Regions from separate parts of the Streptomyces sp. BI87 genome, predicted to be linked through region 2. Evidence: riboswitches for the same ligand, from Rfam matches in the RefSeq annotation. Region 2 holds a riboswitch; the other holds the start of a gene.
What was found. Region 2 has a riboswitch for cyclic di-AMP ahead of OIM89_RS19160 (C40 family peptidase). Riboswitches for the same ligand answer to the same signal wherever they lie in the genome.
Positions count from the first base shown of each region.

Region 1 (7,737 bases), 680 kb from region 2:
CGCTGATCGCCGCGCCGTTCTTCTCGCTCCTCGGCACCGTGCTGACCGGGGTCCTCGCGCTGGCTGTGGTGGTGCTCCTCCAGTGGCAGACCGGGACGCTGGGCGGGGTGGACTCGACCACCGAGCTGCTCACCATCCTCACCTGCGTCCTCCTCGCCGTGCTCAGCAACCGCTTGGTCAGCCGCAGCGGCGAACAGCTCGCCACCGCCCGCAGCATCGCCGAGGCCGCCCAGCGCGCGGTGCTGCCCATCCCCGCCGAGCGGATCGGCGGCTTCGACATCGCCGCCCGCTACGAGGCCGCCCAGGCCGACGCCCTCATCGGCGGCGACCTCTACGCCGTCCAGGAGACCCCGCACGGGGTGCGGCTGCTCGTCGGCGACGTGCGGGGCAAGGGGCTCGGCGCGGTGGAGGCGGTCGCGGTGGTCATCGGTGCGTTCCGGGAGGCCGCCGAGCAGGAGTCGAGCCTGGAGAAGGTGGCCCAGCGGCTCGAACGCGCCCTCGCCCGCGAGGGGGTGCGGCGGGAAGGGCTGGACCAGTTCGAGGGGTTCACCACCGCGCTGCTGGCGGAGATCCCGCCCGGGCAGTCCGTCGTCCGCACGGTCAACCGGGGCCATCCCGAGCCGCTGCTGCTCCACGGCGACGGAGACGTGCGGGTGCTGGTGCCGAGCCAGCCGGCGCTCCCGCTCGGCATGGGAGACCTCGGGGTGTGGCCGGACCGGTCGGACGCGACACCGTTCCCCTCCGGCGCCACCCTGCTGCTCTTCACCGACGGGCTGACGGAGGCGCGGGACCGGAACGGGGTCTTCTACGACCCTGCGTCGCGGCTGACGGGGCGTCGTTTCGAGGCGCCCGACCACCTGCTGGAGACGCTCTCCCGGGAGGTTCGTGCGCACACCGGTTGCGGACCGCAGGACGACATGGCGCTGCTGGCGCTCCGCCGGCCCTGAGGAGTCCGGACTCCGGCCGGAGTCGCTTGCCCGCTGCCGATGCCGTCACCGAGGGTGAGTGAGTAAGCGCTCCCCGCATAACAACTGACATACCGTCAGCTGATCCTGTGGTGGTTCTGTGCAGGCAACTCGCCCGAATCCGCCCCTCGGTGCCCCGGTACGTCCGGGCCCCGGGGTCCAACGATCATCCGGAACAGCTTGGAATCCAGGCCGGGTGTCTATTAACGTTCGATAACGCAGCGCGGTTGTCCCGGCCGTCACCCGAGACGGCTCCGCGCGCACGCGCCGAATCCCGTAGGGAACCGGGGAACCACTCCTTGGGGTGAATCGGACGCCTTTCGAGGCGGCCGTAGGAGACCTTCCTGCTCCGAACCCGTCAGCTAACCCGGTAGGCGAGAAGGAAGGAAAGGAGAGCGCCCGCGTGGCGTCGAACCGTCCTGCCCCTGAGGCCCTGTTCGTGCCGAACGACGAGGACCCGGTCACCGGTCCCACGGCTTACGGACCCGCCGGGGGACCCTGGGAGGAATGGAATCCCACCGAGGAGTCCATCCGTCCCGTCCGCGGCCGGCACCGTGTCGCGAAGCAGCGCGGCGGTGGCCTGGCCCGCTCCTCCACCGTCCTCGGCGTCGGCGTCATCGCCGCGGTGGGCGCCGGCGGTATCGCCACCGCCAAGGAGAAGCCCCCGGTCTCCATCTCGCTCCCCGACCTCTCCTCCGTCAAGGCGTCCCTCCCCGACGCCGATTCGCTGCCGGGCGTCGGCAGCCTGCTCGGCTCCGACAAGGAGTCCGACACGCAGGTGACGGCCAGCCCGCTCACCGGCGCCGGGGTCACCGTCGCCGACACCGAGCAGGGCACCACCGACGCCGGCGAGGCGCTGCGGGCGCGCATCATCCAGCAGGCCGAGCACCAGCAGGACCAGGCGGACCAGAGCGCGGCCCGCGCGGCTGAGCAGGCCGCCGCCGAGCAGGCCGTGGCCGAGGCCGCGAAGGTCCAGGAGGCCGCCGAGAAGAAGCTGGCCGAGGCGGAGCGGAAGAAGGCCGAGGAGAAGCGGAAGAAGGAGGAGGCCGAGCGCCTCGCCAAGCTCGCCGCCAGCTTCTCGCTCCCCACCACCTCGTACACCCTGACCTCGACCTACGGTCAGGCGGGTGCCATGTGGTCCTCCGGCTACCACACCGGGCTCGACTTCGCCGCCCCCACCGGGACCCCGCTGAAGGCGATCCACTCCGGCACCATCAAGGAAGCGGGCTGGGCCGGTTCGTACGGCTACCGCACCATCCTGGAGCTGGAGGACGGTACCGAACTCTGGTACTCCCACCAGTCCTCGATGTCCGTCAGCGCCGGGCAGAAGGTCACCACCGGCGACGTGATCGGCCGTGTCGGTGCCACCGGCAACGTCACCGGGCCCCACCTCCACCTGGAGATCCACCCGGGTGGCGGCGACGGCGTCGACCCGCTCAGCTGGCTGCGGGGCAAGGGCCTCAACATCTGAGACCGGTCTGTACCGTGCCCGCCCGCCGTCATGGCGGGCGGGTTCGCGGTGGGCCGGAACCCGGGCCGGACGCACGCCTGTTGCTCTCCCCTCTTCTCCTGCCGTGCCCGTGTGCCGCCGTGTGCGCCACGTGGCTCCCGCCCGCGCCGTGTCACGGTTCGGGTGGCCGAACTCCGGCGGTCCTGGCGGCTACCCCCCGACGTCAGGGCCGCCGGATCTGTTCGCGCGGGCATGCCTCGGCCAGGAATGGGCGAGCGGGCCGTTTTGTTGATCTCCCCATGACTTCTCTCCGCCCTCTCGGCAATTCTGATCTCGACGTCTTCCCGCTCGCTCTCGGCGGTAACGTCTTCGGCTGGACCGCGGACGAGGCGCAGTCCTTCGCCGTCCTCGACGCCTACGCCGCCGCGGGCGGCAACTTCATCGACAGCGCGGACACGTACTCCTCCTGGGTGCCGGGGAACGAGGGCGGTGAGTCCGAGACGGTGATCGGCAAGTGGCTCGCCTCGCGCGGCAACCGGGACGAGATCGTCGTCGCCACCAAGGTCGGCAGCCACCCGCAGTTCAAGGGGCTCTCCGCCCCCAACGTGAAGGCGGCGGCCGAGGAGTCGCTGCGACGACTCGGCACCGACCGGATCGACCTGTACTACACCCACTTCGACGACCCCTCCGTGCCGGTCGAGGAGATCGTCACCGCCCTCGACGACCTGGTGAAGGCGGGCAAGGTCCGCGCCGTCGCCGCCTCCAACATCAGCCCCGAACGCCTCCAGGAATCCCTGGACGTCGCCGACCGCGAGGGCCTGGCCCGGTACGTCGCGCTCCAGCCCCATTACAACCTCGTCTCCCGCGACACCTACGAAGGCCCGCTCCAGCAGGTGGCGTCCCGCGCGGGCCTCGCCGCGGTGCCGTACTACGCGCTGGCCGCCGGCTTCCTGACGGGCAAGTACCGCCCGGGCACCACCGTGGAGAGCGCCCGTGCCGCAGGCGCCGAGCAGCACCTGGCCACCGAGCGCGGCCAGAAGGTCCTCGCCGCCCTGGACACCGTCGCGGAGGCGCACGGTGCCGAGGTGGCGTCCGTGGCCCTCGCCTGGCTCGCCGCGCGCCCGACCGTGGCCGCGCCGATCGCCAGTGCCCGCACCGTGGAACAGCTTCCGGCGCTGCTGGCCGTCGCCGACCTCACGCTGACCGACGAGGAACTGAGCCTGCTCACCGTCGCCTCCGCCTGACCCCGGACACCGGCCCGGTCGCCGGGCGGAGACGGCTACCGCTGCTGCGGGGGTATGTGCGGCGGCGGGGCGTACGGCGACGAGTGCGGCGCCGGGGGGCCGGCCGGTGCCGGTGCGGGTCCCTGCCCCGCCGCCGGTCCCGGCCAGGGCCCGCCCCACGGCGCCCCGCCCCAGCCCGGAGCCCCGTACGGCGTGCCCCAGCCCCAGCCGCCCTGCTGGGGCGGCAGCCACATCGCGGGCGGCGGGGGCGCCAGCAGACGGGCGGCGTGCAGCTGGGCCGGGCGGATCGTCTCGCGACGCTCCCAGAGGGAGTTGAGCAGGGCGCGCTCGCGGTCGACGAAGTCCGGCTCGGCCTGGCCCCGTTCGCCGCGCCGCCGCAGCACCGCCAGGGTCGTGGCGTCGCGTTGGTAGGCGGCGAGGGCGCGCACCGCCTTGCGGCCGCCGGCGCGCCGGGCGTGGTCCCGGGCGAGGTGGCGGGCGTTCATCGTGGCGAGGGCGGCCGGTTCGGCCGGGGCGAGCCAGCCGGCCGCCACGTAGGCGGGGAGGTGGGCGCGGACGGCGCGCAGCACGTCGGCGCGGGCCCAGACCAGCAGCCAGACGGAGAGGCCGAAGACCGGGACCATCACCAGGGCGTAGACGATGATGAAGCCGAAGGGTCCCATCAGGGTGGCCGAGCCGTTCCACAGGCCGTGCATGCCCATGGAGAGCAGCAGGCCGGCCAGGGGCAGCAGGACCCGGCGCACCCGCCGGCGGCCCGGGGTTCGGGCGGCCAGGCCGAAGCCGATCCCGGTGAGCAGGGTGAAGAGCGGGTGGGCGAAGGGCGACAGCACGATCCGCACGAAGAAGGTGGCGGCGGTGACCGAGGCCATGCCGCTGTCGCCGCTCAACTGGTCGCGGCCGAAGGCGTTCCCGAGGTAGAGGATGTTCTCGGTGAAGGCGAAGCCGGCGCCGGTGAGGCCGGCCGTCACCGCGCCGTCCAGCAGGCCGCGGAAGTGCTGCCGGCGGAAGAGGAAGATCAGGAGCACGGAGACCGCCTTGGCGGACTCCTCGACGACGGGGGCCACATAGGTGGCGCCGACCGCGTCGGGCTTCAGCGGTTCGTCGCCGCCCGCGAACGGTTCCAGGGTGGAGCCGACCAGCCATTCGGTGGCCAGGGTGTTGGCGACGATGGCGATCAGCGCGGCGGCGCAGGCTCCCCAGGCGAAGCAGAAGACCAGGTTCCGCCACGGGCCCGGCTCGACCGCCTCCACCCAGCGGAAGACCGCGAGCAGCAGCGGCACCGGCAGCAGGGCGAGGCCGAGGCCGACGAGGAAGCCGTGCGTACCGGTCTGCTCGCGGACCAGGGCGAGGATGATGCCGCCCGAGACCGTGAGCAGGCCGACCAGCAGGCCCACCCGCACCGCGTGCCGCTGCCACCAGCGCATGCGGGGGAGCGCGGCCGGATACGGGGGCATCGGCGGCGGGGGCGGCAGCGCCTGGCCGGGACCGGCGCCCTCGGCACCGGCCCCGTGCGGCTGCTCGGGCTGCGAGGCCGAGTACGACGGGCTGTTGATCACGAGAACGACCCTAACCAGTTCCCGGAGGGCTGATTAGTCCCGACGAGTGAAAAGACCGCCACAGACCGTCGCGAAAATTTGTCGCCCTGTGCCCCGGTGGCGTCCGTTCCGGTCCACCGCGTCACCCGTGGGTGACGGCCAGCCCTGTCAGCTCGCGGCCGGCTCCGCCACCTTGCGGAAGAGAAGGTCGTGGACGACGTGCCCCTTGTCCAGGCCCTGCCCCTCGAACCGGGTGCGCGGCCGGAACGCGGGACGCGGCACGTACCCGTGCCGCACCACGCCGTCCGTCCCCTCGACCGCGGCCCCGGGCAGCTCCACGGTGTTCTCGAAGGCGGGATGGGCGCTGAGCACGTCGTGCATCTGCTCGGCGTAGGGCTCCCAGTCGGTGGCGCAGTGCAGGAGGGCGCCGGGGGCGAGCCGCGGGGCCGCCAGGCTCAGGAAGTCGGGCTGGATCAGGCGCCGCTTGTGGTGGCGGGTCTTCGGCCACGGGTCGGGGAAGTAGACGCGCAGGCCGGCCAGGGCCTCGGGGGCCAGCATCTCGCGGAGCAGGATGATGGCGTCCCCGTTGGCCACCCGGACGTTGTCCAGGCCCAGCCGGTCGGCGAGGCCCAGCAGGTTCCCCTGCCCGGGGGTGTGGACGTCGACGGCGAGGATGCCGGTGTCCGGGTCCTCGGCGGCCATCCGCGCGGTCGCCTCGCCCATGCCGAAGCCGATCTCCAGGACCACGGGCCGGCCGCCGAACATCGCGTCGAGGTCGAGCACGTGCTGCCCGTCCACGTCGATGCCCCAGGTGGGCCAGAGTCGCCGCAGCGCCTCCTCCTGCCCGGTGGTGACCCGGCTGCGGCGCGGCTGGAAGCTGCGGATGCGCCGCTCGAAGTGGGAGCCGGCCGGGTCGGCCGCGGGACCGGTGCCGTCGGCGAACATCCGGGTGCGCTCCGGCTTGGCCGCCGACGTCCGGGCGCTGCGGGGCGGCGCCGGGACCTGTGAGGTGTCCGGCGCGGCGGTCGCGGGGGCGGGGAGCTGGGGCGGGTTCTGGTTGCTCACGGGAGTCGGGACCGCATTTCGGCGTACGGGGACGGGGACGTCCGCCGGGCACGGCTGAGGTGCGGCCCGGCGCGGGGGAGGGGCACGGAAGCGTCCGCGTCCTGGGCCCCGGAGGGGCGGAGCGCGGGACGGTGCCGCCGCCACGCCTTCCAGTCTACGGAGCCGGGCGCGAAGCGGCGGCGGCCGTGAGCACGGGGGCCGCGATCCCCGTCAGCCCCGCTCCAGCACCCCCAGGACCCGCCGGGCCACCTCGCGGCCGATGGGCAGGGAGGCGGTGGCGGCGGGGGAGGGGGCGTTGAGGACGTGGACGGTGCTCGGGCCCTGGCGGATCAGGAAGTCGTCGACGAGGGTGCCGTCGCGCAGCACCGCCTGGGCGCGCACCCCGGCCGGGGCGGGCACCAGGTCGTCCTCGCGGACCGCGGGCAGCAGCCTGCGCACCGCCCGGGTGAAGGCCGCTTTCGACAGGGAGCGGCCCACCTCGCCGAGGCCGTACCCCGCGTGGCGGCGGGCGAGGTGCCAGAAGCCCGGCCAGGCGAGGGTGCCCGCGAGGTCTGCGGGGCGCACCACCGGCCAGGAGTAGCCCTCGCGGGCCCCGGCCAGGACGGCGTTCGGGCCGACGTGCACGCCGCCGTCCACGCCGCGGGTCAGGTGGACGCCGAGGAAGGGGAAGGCCGGGTCGGGGACCGGGTAGACCAGGCCGCGGACCAGTTCGGGCCGGGCCAGCTCGTAGTACTCGCCGCGGAAGGGGACGATCCGCATCTTCGGGTCGTCGCCCGCCAGCCGGGCCACGCGGTCGCAGTGCAGGCCCGCGCAGTTGACCAGCACGTGGCCGCGCACCACCGTGCCGTCCTTGGTCCGTACGGCGACGCCCCGGCCGAGGCGGCGGGATATGAGGCCGGCCTCGGCGCCGTACCGGATGTCGGCCTTGGAGGACTCGGCGAGCACCCGGGAGACCGCGCCGTAGTCGCAGATGCCGGTGGTGGCGACGTGGATGGCGGCGAGGCCGCGCGCCTCGGGCTCGTACGCGGGGATCTGGGAGGGGCCCAGCTCGCGGACGGGGATGCCGTTCTCCCGGCCGCGCTGGACGAGGGCGTGCAGGCGGGGCAGCTCCTCGCGGCCGGTGGCGACGATCAGCTTGCCCGTGACCTCGTGCGGGATGCCGTGCTCCGCGCAGAACCGGACCATCTCGGCGGCGCCGCGCGTCGCGTACCGGGCCTTGAGGGAGCCGGGACGGTAGTAGACGCCGCTGTGGATGACGCCGCTGTTGCGGCCCGTCTGGTGGCGGGCCGGGCCCTGCTCCTTCTCCAGCACGGTCACGCGGATGCCGGGGCGCTGCCGGGACAGCGCGTACGCCGTCGACAGCCCGACGATCCCGGCGCCGATCACCACCACGTCGGTCTCTTCCCGCACGCGCACCACCTCCCTGCCCCGATAGTGGCCTGCGCCGCTGGCACCGGCCTCAAACCCGTCACCCGATG
Region 1 covers NZ_CP110079.1:3,613,138-3,620,874, forward strand. Annotated here, with positions in the region: gene OIM89_RS15940 (PP2C family protein-serine/threonine phosphatase) at 1-947, shown strand, start outside; cyclic di-AMP (ydaO/yuaA leader) riboswitch at 1,221-1,357, shown strand; gene OIM89_RS15945 (M23 family metallopeptidase) at 1,369-2,436, shown strand; gene OIM89_RS15950 (aldo/keto reductase) at 2,715-3,659, shown strand; gene OIM89_RS15955 (PrsW family intramembrane metalloprotease) at 3,695-5,215, opposite strand; gene trmB (tRNA (guanosine(46)-N7)-methyltransferase TrmB) at 5,363-6,259, opposite strand; gene lhgO (L-2-hydroxyglutarate oxidase) at 6,470-7,669, opposite strand.
Region 1: linked by a shared signal. The riboswitch ahead of OIM89_RS15945 (M23 family metallopeptidase) and the one ahead of OIM89_RS19160 (C40 family peptidase) in region 2 are both predicted to bind cyclic di-AMP.

Region 2 (7,737 bases):
GACCCGGCCGCCCCGGCGAGGGCCAGCGCGGTGGCGGTGGCGGTACGCAGGGAGGCTCCCGGAGTGAGGCGCCCGGGGGCGGGGAGATTCACCGCCAGCTTGCGGAATCGAGGCTTCCGGTGCGAGGCCACAGCCGCGCGTCCTTCCGGTCGGGGTCAGGGGGTGAGCCGGGCCCGGGCGGAGCCCGCACAGGGGGAGCGGGTGCCGCCGGGGCCGTCTCGGTGACGCGGCCGGTGCCTGTGGACTATGCCGAGTGCCGGTTGCGCCAGGGAGGAGCTAAGCCCGGATGTCACGGCCCGGTGACGGATTGTCCGCAAACATCCGAAGCGGGGCCGGGGCCGACCGGTTCGGAGCGCCAGGCTTCCGGGTTGTGCCCTCTCTCAGGGGCGCGTGATCGAACTCGGGCGGAGGCTCCCGGGCGTCCGCACGTGCCCGCGATCAGCGCCACGGCAGCCGCGACCAGGGCGGCCCAGCCGCTCCCCGCCAGGAGCAGCCCCGCCACCGGGCAGACACCCCCTAGGACCCTGGTGGTCAGGGGGCAGGTCGGCCCTCGTTAGGGTGCGGGCCATGGACGTCCTCATCAATGTGTTCGTCGGCCTGCACATCATCGGTATCGCCTCACTGCTGGGTGGCTTCCTCACCCAGATGAAGGCGATCGGTGCGGGCACGGCCCGCTTCATCCCCGCCATGCTCCACGGCGCCCTCACCATGCTCGTGACCGGCATCATCCTGGTCGGTCTCCGGGAGATGGACGGCGGCACCCTCAACCACATGAAGATCGGCATCAAACTGCTGGTCCTCATAGTCATCCTCGCGCTGGTCTACGTGAAACGCGACGACGAGAAGGTCGACAAGGGCGTCTTCGGCGCCGTCGGCGGCCTGACCGTCCTCAACATCTTCATCGCCACCCTCTGGACCTGACCCCGCCGCCCACCGGACACCACGCGGGCCGCGGCACACACGGCGAAGGCCGGGTTCCCCACCGTCGAGAACGACGTTGAGGAACCCGGCCTTCGCCGTGCGCGGCCGGGCCGCGCGACGTGGAGAGCCCCGAACCCGCCCTCGCCGTCCGAATCTGCACGCGGTGATGTGCTGTGCGCGGTGCGCCGTCACCTGTGCGTGGTGCTGGGCTGCACTGTCGAGGGGGAATCGAACCCCGCGTCGCCCTTCACGCGCCAGGAGGCGGACCGGAACCGCCGGCCCTCGGTTGTGCACGCCTCCGAACGGCTACCTGCTGCTCCACGTCACGGGACCAGGTCCGCCTCCCAGTTGGCGCGCTGGACACGGACGTCCAGCTGCCGCAGGTCCCGGGCGACGAGGTCGGCCCGCTCCCGCAGCTCGGCCACGGGCAGGGCCGAGAGCATGAGCAGCTCGGACCGCAGCTGCCGCCCGTACCCGCCCCGGCCACCACTGCCCGCGGCCGCGTCGGCCGCCGCCGTGAGCGTGGCGTGGCGCAGCCGCAGCACGTCCCGGCGGGCCAGCGCGTCGGTGAGGGTGCCGTCCGGGCCCAGCTCCACGGTGGCGTTGGTCCGGTTGATACGCCGGATCAGCGCCTCCAGGGTGTCCAGCACCTCGTCGGCCTCGGCGAGCAGCCGCGCCGCGTCCTCGGCCGGGGTCTCCCCCTCCTGGTAGCGCGCGCTCGCCTCGACGCGTGAACGCAGCTGCTCCACGCGCCGGACCGCCGCCGCCCGTTCCGCCAGTGCCTCCGCGAGCTTCACCGGCCCCCCCTCCCGTGTCGGCCGCGACGGACGCCGCGGACCGGTCCGACAGTAGGACGGCCGTGCTCGCGGTCGCCACGGAATTTCCGCCGGTCAGGCCGGCCGCACCACGCTGTGGATCGGCATGTAGTAGATCGACTCGACCCGGACGTTCGCCCCGGGCTTCGGGGCGTGGATCATCTCGCCGCCGCCGATGTAGATGCCGACGTGGCTGATGTCGTCGTAGAAGAAGACCAGGTCACCGGGTTGGGCGGAGTCCACGGAGACCTTCTGGCCGACGCCGACCTGGTCCCAGGTGGTGCGGGGCAGCGAGATGCCGGCGGTCCTCCAGGCGGCCTGGGTGAGGCCGGAGCAGTCGAAGGAGTCGGGCCCGGCCGCGCCCCAGACGTACGGCTTGCCCATCTGGGCGCGGGCGAAGGCGATGACCTTCTCGGCCTTGGCCGCGTACGAGGAGTCGGGGGCCGTGGAGCCGCCGCCGGAGCCGGTGCCCGTGCCGGAACCGGAGCCCGGGCCGGAGCCCGAGCCGGACTCCTCGCGCTCCTTCTCCTCGGCCGCCTCGCGGGCCTTGCGCTCCGCCTCCTCCTTCTCGGCGCGCTCCTTCGCCTTCCGCTCCGCCTCGGCCTGCTTCTTCCGCTCGATCTCGGCCAGCCGCTCCTTCTCCTCGGCGGTCAGCTCGGAGAGCAGGGTGCGGGCCTCGGTGAGCTTGCCCTGCACCTCGCGCTTGCTGTCCTTGAGGGCGCGCTGCGACTCGGTGAGGCTCTCCAGCTGGCGTGCGGCCCTGGCGCGCTCGCGGCCCGCCTCGGCCTGCTGGGTCTGGTAGTCGTCGATGACCGCCTTCTGGCGCTGGGTGAGGCGGTTCATCAGCTGGTTCTGGTCGAACCAGCTCTGCGGGTCGTCGGCGAGCAGCAGGGTGGCGGTCTCGGAGACGCCGCCGCTGCGGTACTGGGCGGCGGCGAAGGCGCCCAGCTCGCCCCGGGCGGCGTTCAGCTTGTCGGCCCGCTTGGCGACCCCGTCCAGCAGCTTGTCGACCTTGGCGCGCTGGGTCCTGGTCCGCTCCTGGGCCGCGTTGTACTTCTGGGTCGCCGTGCCCGCCTCGCGGTAGAGCCGGTCCACCTTCTTCTGCACCTCCTCCAGGGAGGGCTTGGCCGCCGGACGCTGCGGGGCCGCCTGCGCGGTCTGGGAGAGCAGGGCCACCGAGGTCAGGGCGGCGGTGGTGAGGCCGAGGGCACCGGCGGTGCGGTGGCGCGGGGCACGAGGCTTGCGATGCGACGCCAAGGCGTGCGACTCCTTCCGTGGACCGCCTGCCGGGTTAGCTGTCGGGTTCGGGCGTACGGAAGGCTGCCCTACGGTTCGGATCAGAACCGATTCACCCCGGTGGTGCGCGGTGGGTCCCCGGCTCCGGGGCCCGTGGGGGCGGACCGGATTCGGCAGGGGGCGGTGCGCTCCGGCGCGAGTCGCCGGCGGGGGACGAACCGACCCGGCGAGCACGCTAGCCAACTCGTGTGGTGCCTGTGAAGGTTGGTGAGCGATATGCCCGATACATTTTCGTTATCTTGTCGGTGAACGGTCGAAAAGCAGCTCCGGGCGGCGGTTCGTGTGACCTGGCGCACGCTCCCTCGTACGTCCCCGCGTGCGTCCCCCGTGTCCGGTACGTCACGTCCCCCGAGGTCAGGGCTCCGGTCGCCGGAAGGGCGGCCCGGTTGTCGGCGCGGCGGCCTAGACTCGGTAGGCGATGAGCAGCCTCTTTGACGACAGCTTCCTGGCCGACCTCCAGTCCTCGGCGCCCTCTGCCCGGCTCGGTGACGAGCCGCCGCCCCCGCCCGAGGAGGAGGCACCGGAGGAGATCCCGGCCGACCTGTTCGGCGGGAAGTTCGACGCGCCCGCGGACCGGGACGCGTACTACCGGGACGGCGCCCCGCGTCCCGCCGTCGATCCGGCCGCCCTGCTCGACGGGCTCAACGACGAGCAGCGCGCCGCCGTCGTCCACAGCGGGTCGCCGCTGCTCATCGTCGCCGGAGCCGGTTCCGGCAAGACCCGCGTGCTCACCCACCGCATCGCCCACCTGCTCGGCGAGCGCGGTGTGCACCCGGGCCAGATCCTCGCGATCACCTTCACCAACAAGGCCGCGGGCGAGATGAAGGAGCGCGTGGAGGAGCTGGTCGGCCCGCGCGCCAACGCCATGTGGGTCTCCACCTTCCACAGCGCCTGCGTGCGCATCCTGCGCCGCGAGTCGAAGCACCTCGGCTTCACCTCGTCGTTCTCGATCTACGACGCGGCCGACTCCAAGCGGCTGATGGCCCTGGTCTGCCGCGACCTCGACCTCGACCCGAAGCGCTTCCCGCCGAAGTCCTTCACCGCCAAGGTCTCGAACCTCAAGAACGAGCTGGTCGACCCCGAGGACTTCGCCGCCCAGGCCGCCGACGGTTTCGAGAAGACGCTGGCGCAGGCGTACACGATGTACCAGTCGCGGCTGCGCGAGGCCAACGCGCTCGACTTCGACGACATCATCATGACCACGGTCCACCTGCTTCAGGCGTTCCCGGACGTCGCCGACCACTACCGGCGCCGCTTCCGGCATGTCCTGGTCGACGAGTACCAGGACACCAACCACGCCCAGTACTCCCTGGTCAGGGAGTTGGTCGGCACCCCGGCCGACCGCCCGGCGGACGTCCCCGAGGGCGCCGAGTCCGACCACGACCCGCTCCACCCGGCCCCCGAGCCGGCCGAGCTGTGCGTGGTGGGCGACGCCGATCAGTCGATCTACGCCTTCCGCGGCGCCACGATCCGCAACATCCTCCAGTTCGAGGAGGACTACCCGAACGCCACCACGATCCTCCTGGAACGGAACTACCGCTCCACCCAGACCATCCTCACCGCGGCCAACGCCGTCATCGAGCGGAACGAGAACCGCCGCCCGAAGAACCTCTGGACCGACGCCGGGGCGGGCGCCGGCATCACCGGGTACGTCGCGGACACCGAGCACGACGAGGCCCAGTTCGTCGCCGAGGAGATCGACCGGCTGACCGACGCGGGCGACGCCAAGGCGGGCGACATCGCGGTCTTCTACCGCACCAACGCCCAGTCCCGTGTCTTCGAGGAGATCTTCATCCGGGTCGGCCTGCCCTACAAGGTCGTCGGCGGCGTCCGCTTCTACGAGCGCAAGGAGGTCCGCGACGTCCTCGCCTACCTGCGTGTCCTCGCCAACCCGGAGGACAGCGTCTCCCTGCGCCGCATCCTCAACACCCCTAAGCGCGGCATCGGCGACCGCGCCGAGGCGATGATCGACGCCCTCTCGCAGCGCGAGCGGGTCAGCTTCCCGCAGGCCCTGCGCCGCGTCGACGAGGCGTACGGCATGGCGGCCCGCTCGGCCAACGCCGTCAAGCGGTTCAACACGCTGATGGAGGAGCTGCGCACGGTGGTCGAGTCCGGCGCCGGGCCCGCCACCGTCCTGGAGGCGGTCATGGAGCGCACCGGCTACCTCGCCGAACTCCAGGCCTCCACCGACCCGCAGGACGAGACTCGCATCGAGAACCTCCAGGAACTGGCCGCCGTGGCCCTGGAGTTCGAGCAGGACCGCAGCGAGGAGGAGGGCGCGGGCACGCTCCCCGAGTTCCTGGAGCAGGTCGCCCTGGTCGCCGACTCCGACCAGATCCCCGACGAGGACGAGGACGGCTCCGGCGTCATCACCCTGATGACCCTGCACACCGCCAAGGGCCTCGAATTCCCCGTCGTCTTCCTCACCGGCATGGAGGACGGCGTCTTCCCGCACATGCGCGCCCTCGGCCAGACCAAGGAGCTGGAGGAGGAGCGGCGCCTCGCCTACGTCGGCATCACCCGCGCCCGTGAGCGGCTCTACCTCACCCGCGCCGCCATGCGCAGCGCCTGGGGCCAGCCCTCGTACAACCCGCCCTCCCGCTTCCTGGAGGAGATCCCCGAGCAGCACCTGAAGTGGAAGCGGACCGGGGCCATCGGCGCCCCGGCCGCCGCGAGCCCGCGCGGCCCGGCCGGTTCCGTCGCCTCCTCGCTCTCCTCCTCCACCCGCGCCAAGGGCGCCCCGGCCTTCGCCACCCGGCGCGCCGCCGAGCAGCCGGTGGTCGCGCTGGCCGTCGGTGACCGCGTCACCCACGACCAGTTCGGCCTGGGCACGGTCGTCGGCGTCAAGGGCGCGGGCTCGGCCGCCGAGGCCACCGTCGACTTCGGCGGCGAGAAGCCCAAGCGGCTGCTGCTGCGGTACGCGCCGGTCGAGAAGCTGTAGCGGGACCTGGCCCCGGACCCGTACCGGGTCAGTCCTCGTGCGGGACCCGGTACGTGCAGACGTTGACGCCGGCGGGGCTGGTCGTGGTGGAGACCAGCTCCAGCGGGCGCTTGCCGCCGTCCGCCGGGTAGAGCGACTTGCCGCCGCCGAGCAGCACCGGCATGACGATCAGCTGCAGCTCGTCGGCCAGCCCCTCGGCGAGGAGCGTCCGGGCCAGTGAGGGGCTGCCCAGCACGAGGAGGTCGCGCCCCTCGCCCGCGCGCAGCTCGCGGATGCGGTCCAGCGCCTTGTCCCCGGCGAGCAGCGTGCTGTTGTTCCAGGTCAGGTCGGCCTCGCCGAGCGTGCCGGAGACCACGTACTTGCGGATCGCGTTCATCCGGTCGGCGAACGGGTCGTCCTTCTGCTGCGGCCAGGCCGCCGCCATCCCCTGCCAGGTGCGGCGGCCGTAGAGCAGGGCGTCGGCCTGCTCCAGCACGGAGTCCCAGGCGCCGCCGACGATCTCCGGGTCGAAGTAGGGGCCCGACCAGCCGCCGTGGGCGAAGCCGCCGTCGGTGTCCTCCGCGGCGCCGCCGGGCGCCTGGACGACGCCGTCGAGGCTGACGAACTCGGTGATGACGATGCGCATGGCGGAAGCTCCCCAGGGTCGGCGCGTACAGCGTTCCCGTACACGGTGCGGCAGGACAGACCCGTGGGGCGGCAGGAAATCATCGCGTCGCGCCCTCCTTTCCGCCCAGGCTTCGCCCAGACTGGGCGGGCGCGGTCCCGAGGCGGCCGGAGGGGCACGCCGGGCGGCCGCCGGGAGGAGCGAGCCGTGCGGTCACCGATCCCCGAGTACCTGGACGAGGTCCTCCGGACCTGCGCGGGCGACCGGGCGGGTGCCGTCGCCGACTACGTGCCGGAGCTGGCCGCCGCCGACGCGGAGCAACTGGCCGTCGCGGTCTCGGCGGTCGACGGCACGGTCTACGAGGCGGGCGACAGCCGCACCTCCTTCACCATCCAGTCGATCTCCAAACCCTTCACCTACGCCCTCGCCCTCGCCGACCGGGGGTGCGAGGCGGTCCTCGCCAAGATCGGGGTGGAGCCCTCGGGCGAGGCGTTCAACGAGCTGTCGCTGGAGGAGGGCTCGGCCCGCCCCCGCAACCCGATGATCAACGTCGGCGCCCTCACCGCCCACACCCTCGCGGGCCCGCCCGGCGCCCCGCGCGAGGAGCGGTTCGAGCGGGTCGTCTCCGGCATCTCCGCCTTCGCCGGGCGCCGGCTGGAGATCGACGAGGCCGTCTGCCGCTCCGAGATGGAGACCGCCCACCGCAACCTCGCCATCGCCCACATGCTGCGCGGCTACGACGTCATCGAGGAGGCCGCCCCGCACGTCGTCGAGGACTACGTCCGCCAGTGCTCGCTGCTGGTCACCACCCGCGACCTCGCCCTGATGGCCGCCACCCTCGCCAACGGCGGCGTGCAGCCCGTCACCGGCGAACAGGTGGTCAGCCGCGAGGTGGTCCGCCAGGTCCTCAGCGTCATGACCACCTGCGGCATGTACGACGCGGCCGGCGACTGGGTCACCACCGTCGGCATCCCCGCCAAGAGCGGCGTCTCCGGCGGCATCCTCGGCGCGCTTCCCGGGCAGGTCGGCATCGGCGTCTTCTCCCCGCGCCTGGACCGGCACGGCAACAGCGTGCGCGGCGTCCGCGTCTGCGAACGGCTCTCCGCCGACATGGGCCTGCACCTGATGGAGGCCCCGGCCCCGGCCCGCTCGGTCCTGCG
Region 2 covers NZ_CP110079.1:4,293,733-4,301,469, forward strand. Annotated here, with positions in the region: gene OIM89_RS19145 (C40 family peptidase) at 1-131, opposite strand, end outside; gene OIM89_RS19150 (hypothetical protein) at 568-921, shown strand; gene OIM89_RS19155 (DIP1984 family protein) at 1,245-1,718, opposite strand; gene OIM89_RS19160 (C40 family peptidase) at 1,812-2,993, opposite strand; cyclic di-AMP (ydaO/yuaA leader) riboswitch at 3,001-3,158, opposite strand; gene pcrA (DNA helicase PcrA) at 3,451-5,973, shown strand; gene OIM89_RS19170 (dihydrofolate reductase family protein) at 6,002-6,598, opposite strand; gene OIM89_RS19175 (glutaminase) at 6,785-7,737, shown strand, end outside.